Linked DNA regions of Algoriphagus machipongonensis. The protein of the gene in region 1 interacts with the protein of each later gene in a pairwise test. Links are inferred from orthologs where the notes say so. Each region holds a gene or a part of one and is shown on either strand. Other genes may lie near its edges.

The links. Proteins that work in one complex are often made in the same cells at the same time.
Region 2: the proteins of ruvA (region 1) and ruvC interact in binary tests that used the Escherichia coli proteins (3 or more experiments, as listed by UniProt). The link is inferred for Algoriphagus machipongonensis from one-to-one orthologs.

What each region holds. Positions count from the first base shown.
Region 1 is NZ_CM001023.1:3,877,491-3,880,958, forward strand. What follows is about bases 58-3,057. They hold ruvA (Holliday junction branch migration protein RuvA), read left to right. Parts: upstream 58-1,257; coding sequence 1,258-1,857; downstream 1,858-3,057. Other genes in these bases: ALPR1_RS16330 (NADP-dependent malic enzyme), read left to right, coding at 58-1,261; sov (T9SS outer membrane translocon Sov/SprA), read left to right, coding at 2,035-3,057. Also shown: more of ALPR1_RS16330, read left to right, coding at 1-57; more of sov, read left to right, coding at 3,058-3,468. UniProt on the Escherichia coli protein: The RuvA-RuvB-RuvC complex processes Holliday junction (HJ) DNA during genetic recombination and DNA repair.
Region 2 is NZ_CM001023.1:1,177,080-1,180,401, forward strand. Bases 281-3,134 are described here. They hold ruvC (crossover junction endodeoxyribonuclease RuvC), read right to left. Parts: upstream 2,069-3,134; coding sequence 1,493-2,068; downstream 281-1,492. Other genes in these bases: ALPR1_RS05150 (porin family protein), read left to right, coding at 281-766; ALPR1_RS05155 (porin family protein), read left to right, coding at 899-1,447; ALPR1_RS05165 (glycosyltransferase family 2 protein), read left to right, coding at 2,090-3,134. Outside these bases: ALPR1_RS05145 (Crp/Fnr family transcriptional regulator), read right to left, coding at 1-38; more of ALPR1_RS05150, read left to right, coding at 215-280; more of ALPR1_RS05165, read left to right, coding at 3,135-3,217; ALPR1_RS05170 (hypothetical protein), read left to right, coding at 3,214-3,322.

The DNA of each region.
Region 1 (3,468 bases):
TATTAATGAAGAAATGAAGCTTGCTGCTGCCCATGCAATTGCAAAATTGGCAAAAGAGCCAGTTCCAGATATTGTTAATAAGGCCTATGGAGAGAGTAAACTTGGATTTGGTAAACTTTATCTAATTCCAAAACCACTAGACCCAAGGTTGATCACGACCATTGCGCCCGCGGTGGCGAAAGCAGCCATGGACTCAGGAATAGCCAAAAACCCGGTTAAAGATTGGGATGCTTACGAATTAGAACTTCAAGAAAGAATCGGTATCGATCAGCGTTTGATGTCAGTGGTGATAGCAAGAGCGAAGAAAGATCCAAAGCGTGTGGTATTTGCTGAAGCGGATAATAGAAAAATACTCAAAGCGGCACAGATGATTCGCGATGAGAAAATTGCAAATCCGATCTTACTTGGTAATAAGGAGAGAATCCTAACACTTATTGAAGAGAATTCTTTAGACCTTCAAAATGTCACCATCATCGACCCAATGGAGGAAACGAAGATGCTTTCTCAGTTTACAGAAATTCTTTATAAAAAGCGTCAGCGAAAAGGTATGACACCTGGAGATGCCAGCAGATTGGTTACCCAGCGAAATTACTTTGGAGCTATGATGGTGGAAACTGGCTTGGCAGACGCATTTATTTCAGGTTTGACAAGGGATTATCCTAAAACAATCCTGCCTTCCTTACATACGATTGGGGTAAAACCAGGCACAAAGAGAGTAGCGGGTATGTATATCATGAATACCGATAAGGGCCCTTACTTCTTCGCCGATGCTACGGTTAATTTAAACCCAACCGCAGAAGAGTTGGTCGAAATTATTGGGTTGACTGCTGATGCAGTGAAGTTCTTCAATATCGAACCAAGAATCGCTGTTCTTTCTTACTCTAATTTTGGTTCTGCCAAGGGAGATATCGCAGAAAAAATGGCCAAAGCCACTGCACTCGCTAAAGAAAGATACCCAGATTTGATCATTGAAGGTGAAATGCAGGCTAATGTCGCTCTGAATGAAGAAATTCAAAAAGAGGTTTACCCATTCTCTGCATTGACCAATAAAAAAACCAATACACTTATCTTCCCAGATTTAAGTTCTGGTAACATAGCTTATAAATTACTTGCTGAGTTAGGAAGCTCAGAAGCTATTGGGCCAATTCTTTTAGGCATGAACAAACCGGTACATATTCTTCAATTAGGTAGTTCTATACGTGAAATTGTCAATATGGTGGCTGTTGCCGTTGTTGATGCTCAATCCACTGACTTACCATGATAGATTATTTACACGGGAAACTCGTTTTTAAAGACCCCACTTATGTACTAATTGATGTAGGAGGAATTGGCTACCATGTCAAAATCTCCCTACAGACTTATAGCCAAATCAAGGATGAGGAGCAAATCAAGCTCCTCACCTACCTTCATATTAAAGAGGATGCTCATACACTCTATGGCTTTAAGAATGCTGATGAGAAAAGACTTTTTTTATTGTTGATTTCCATCAATGGGGTAGGTCCAAATACTGGATTAATGATCCTCTCCTCTTTAAGTACTGAGGAAATAGAACAATCCATTCTTTCGGGAGATGTGGCTACTATTCAGCATGTTAAAGGAATAGGTGCAAAGACAGCCCAACGAATCATTCTGGAATTAAAGGATAAAGTTGGAAAAGCTACTGATTCCAGTTCGGGAGATTCTCAAGTTGGATTTTTAAATGCACACAATAATCTACGTGAGGAAGCGTTAAAGGCATTAATCACGTTGGGATTCCCAAAAACTGCTGCTGAAAAAAACATCAGGGCTGTTTTGAAAAAAACCACGGGAGAAATTTCTTTAGAAGAATTAATTAAAGCATCTTTAAAGACACCATAATTTGAAGCTGCATTGAACTTTCGGAAGTTACTGACTTTTTGCAGGAGGAAGTATTTCGGTGGTTTGCCCAAATATTTCACTCTCTTTGGGTTTATTCTGGCCTTTTCTACTTCCCAGGCTCAACAAACCGATACCGATAGCATCCAATCGCGAATCGATTCTCTTAATCTTAGGAGAATGGCTCCCTCATTTTTGCTTTGGCAAAATATGAGGACAAATCCTCTGTACCCTACCCGGAACCCATTCTTAGTACCTTCCTCCCCATTTTTACCTAAAAGTTTAACCAATCAAAATGTACAAGTTTTGGTGGACTCCACCTTACGTTACAATGTGGTTGAAGAAGTGGATAGTACTCGGCTGGGGAATGAGCAGGAATATGATTTTGAAGAGTTTTCGAAAATTCAAGAATACAAAGTTAGGCAGGACTATTGGAGAAGCAGAGCACGAGGCGGTGATGGTGAAAGCGCAGTAGAAGGAAGAGGTTTAATTCCACCTCTCACAGTAAGTCCCTCATTTGACAGAATCTTTGGTGGAAGTGAAATTAATATTGTCCCCACCGGTTATGTCAATTTAGATTTTGGGGCAATATTCCGAAGAGTTGACAACCCTACCCTACCCATTAGGCAGCAACAAAATGGAGGCTTTAACTTTGATCAGCAGATTCAGATGGCTGTCAATGGGTCTTTAGGCGAGAAAATGAAAATTGGGGCAAATTTTGACTCCAATAATTCTTTCGACTTCCAAAATCAACTTAAGGTAGAGTACGACGGATTCCAGGAAGACATCATCAAATCCATTGAAATCGGTAATGTCAGTATGCCTGTTCAAAACCGGTTGATTCAAGGGGCACAAAACCTTTTTGGAGTAAAAACACAGTTACAATTCGGGAAGTTGAATGTCACTGCCGTAGCCTCCACCCAAAGAGGAAGAAGAGACGAATTGGTTATTGATGCCAATGGACAAGGTCGAACATTTGATATTCAAGCATCTAAATACGATGAAAATCGACATTTCTTTTTAGCCCATTTCTTCCGAGATAATTACGAACGCTGGCTTAGAGGTTTGCCTCAGGTACTTTCCGGTGTAAATGTCACCAGAATAGAGGTTTATATCATGAACCGAGCCTCAAACACGGAGACATTAAGAAACTTTGCTGCATTCATGGACTTGGGTGAAGGACAGACATTATTAAACCCTAACAACCCAAATATTGGCATGGGGACTCCTGGAGCACCTGCTGCGAACGGCTCAAATAATCTTTTTAGGAACATCTCCCAGAATCCATCATTTAGACCCTTTGACACGGGCTCTAGGGCAATGGAATCAAGCCTTGGGATTAGGAAAGGAGTAGATTTCGAACAAATAAATGGTGCTAGAAAATTAGCCCCTACTGAATTTTATTTTAATGCTCAATTAGGCTACCTCTCTCTTTTTAGAAAGCTGCAGAATGATGAGGTTCTTGCTGTATCCTTTGAATACACTTACAATGGGCAAGTGTATAAAGTGGGTGAATTGACAGAAGATTATCAAAACCGTCAAGAGGATGAACTGATATTCTTAAAGCTATTACGCCCTGCCAGAATTAACCCAAGAGTTCCGACATGGGATTTG
Region 2 (3,322 bases), 2.7 Mb from region 1 along the record:
AAGGGGAATTTGTCAAATATTCCAAGAAAATTTTCCATAGTATCTTACTAAATAAAGTTGCTAAAAATCATTTTTTTCAAAAAGCTTCTGTTAGATTCAAAGATTGATTGAAAAAATATAGCTTACTGATATACTTTTACGAACAATTGATTTTAAACCTCAATTTAACAATCGAAAGCAAGTCTTTTATAGAATAGCGTTAAAATAAAGGCAGATGAAGTATTTTTTACCCCTAATTATATTCTCAATCCTTTCTTTAGAGAGTTTTGGACAAGCTGGTATTAGAGCAGGGATGAGTTCGGGAAACTTTACCAATTCTAATTACAAAGCCATGCTCGGGATACACGGGGGAGTTTATTATCGGGCTGAGTTAGGCTTTATTTCCATCGAACCTGGGGTTCAGTTTGCTCAGAGAGGATCGAAGAGAAACGATGGGCAAACAGGTAAAGTCATCACGGAGAGGCTCAATTACGTGGATGCACCACTGCTTTTCAGAATCAATTTTCTTCCAGAAGTTCATTTATTTGTCGGGCCACAGGCTTCATTTTTGATTTCTAGGAAATATGAATTTGAAGGAGATGTGGATACCAATTCAGAAGCTTTCCCAAAAACAGAATTTGGAGGAGTAGGGGGAATAGGCGTTAGTTTTCCTTATGGCGTTAATTTCCAAGTCAGTTTTGATATCGCTAAAACAGATTTGGGAGACTATTATCCAGATAAAAGAAATAAGGTGCTGAAGCTTTCTTTGGCATTTGACTTGTATTGATATCAGCCTAATAGCTAATTATTCCCTGTTTGTGTATTAAAATATTTAATCTTTTAGGTTTAAATTCGCATTAAATAGGTTCTTTTTAGAAAAAGGCATTATAAATCAAACCAAATAAATTTAACAGGACACATGAAAAAGTTGTTGTTTTTAATCTTTTCGATTGGGCTAATCTCTACGGCCCAAGCCCAATTTGGAGTGAGAGCTGGGTATAACTCATCGAATTTCTCTGATACTAATTTTGATAGCAAGCATGGTTTTCATGTGGGAGCATATTATAAAATTGATGCTCCAGTGGTTGCCATTGAACCTGGGATTCAGTTTACTCAAAAAGGATATACAGGAATGGACGCTGCAAGTGGTGATGATATCACAGAAAAAGTGAATTACATAGACGTTCCAGTTCTAGTTAGAGTGAATATTTTGCCTATTGTCAATGTCTTTGCAGGTCCTCAAGCCTCGGTTTTGATCTCTAGAGATTATGAATTAGGAAATACCTCAGATTCAAGTACAGAAGTGATCAAAGGATATGATATTGGCGCTGTATTAGGTCTTGGAGTGAATTTACCTTTAGGACTTAACTTGCAGGCTAGTTACGATTTGGGATTGTCAGACCTGAATTATTTTGATACAGATGTGAAAAACAGAGTGTTTAAACTGTCACTAGGTTTAGACCTTTAAATAAAAATTTTACCACAATGTGAAAGCCTGGCGAAAGTCAGGTTTTTATTTTTTCACTCTGTCTGGATTGTCTTCAATGAATGATTTCCAGCCCTTACTTCTTCCTCTTGTCTGTACACGGCCTTCATGAAAATGATGACATAAGGCTACAGCCAAAGCATCGGTTGCATCCAGCATTTTGGGGAGCTCTTTCAAATCAAATAAAGTTTGTAGCATGGCTGCTACCTGTTCTTTGGAAGCATTCCCATTTCCAGTCACAGATTGCTTGACCTTCTTAGGGGAATATTCGGTGATCGGTATTTCTCTGGCTAAAGCAGCTGCCATGGCTACTCCCTGCGCTCTTCCTAATTTGAGCATGGATTGTACGTTTACTCCGTAGAAAGGTGCTTCCAAAGCAACCGAATCGGGTAAGAATTCCTCAATTATTCCAGAAATTCTCTCAAAAATCTTCTTCAATTTCAGTTCGTGAGTCCCATATTTTTTCAAATGGATCACACCATATTGAAGCAGCTCGTATTTTTTGCCTTCAGTCTTGATCAAACCATAGCCCATCACATTGGTACCAGGGTCTATGCCTAAAATTATTTTTTCCTTCGTGGGATTTTTCACTTCTTTACTCACCTTCGCAAGTTAGCCCAAAAGATGCTAAAATTTTACCTGATAGGAATTCTCTGTTACTGCCTGCTACTTTGGTTGATGGCTAGGACTTGGCCTAAAGCGGTAAAAAGTCTTGAACTCCCAAAGTCAAAAATTCCTATCAGTTTAGTAATTGCTTGTCGCAATGAAGCTCTTAGAGTTCCCTCCCTAGTGTCGCAAATAAGAAATCTGGACTATCCCTATTTAGAAGTGATATTGGTAGATGATCATAGTGAAGATCAAACTTTTGATCTCCTAACTGCTGAATTAGAAGGGGAAGAGCATGTGAAAATTCTCAGAGGGGTGGGAGTTGGTAAGAAAACTGCCATTTCTCAAGCGGTTTCTATTGCTTCCGGAGAATTGATTCTCTGTACTGATGCTGATTGTAACTGGCCTCAGGATTGGTTAGAAACCTTAATGGCTCCCTTTAGTGATCCTAAAATTCAGCTGGTTGCCGGTCCAGTTCTCTGTGAAGAAAATGAGCAATTCCTGTCTAAATTTCAAAAAATAGACTGGTTGAGCATATTGATGGTCAGCAATTTTGCGATACAAAAAGAGAGGCCAATCATGTGCAGTGCGGCGAATATGATGTATAGAAAAACTGCTTTTGAAAAGGTAAATGGTTATTCTGGAAATGAAAAATATTGGTCTGGAGACGATGAGTTTTTGCTTAAAAAGATGGTTTCACATTTTGGCCCTGAGGCAATTCAATACCTGCCGTTTCAGCAGTCTTTGGTGAAAACCCAAGCAGAGTCAAATTGGAGCTCATTGTTTAACCAACGAATTCGATGGGCAGGAAAATGGAAAGCGCATGAGTCAAGCTTTCATATTTTGTCTGCTTTCCTACCGTTTTTGATGCAGTTATTCTGGATATCCTCTTTTGTATTGCTGACTTTAGATTGGGAAGGGGGCATGATATTTCTTGCGGTCTGGGGAATTAAAATTGTGGGAGAAGCACTAGCTTTCGGAAGGATTACAAGAAGTCTGAATACTCCCTTATCTTTGAGTAACCTAATCTTGACTTCATTTATTCATCCATTTTATGTGCTTGGAATTGGGATTGGGTTGATTCGAGGGAAGTACAGTTGGAAAGGCAGAAAGAATCTCGCATTATCAAAGATTGAAAAAACATGACAGACCGGGAATTTGATTTGATGGATGAATTGTACTTTGTGCAACCCTTTCAATACTTACAAGAGACATTGGGTTGGGAGGAAAAGGTAATTCTAGAGTCACTAG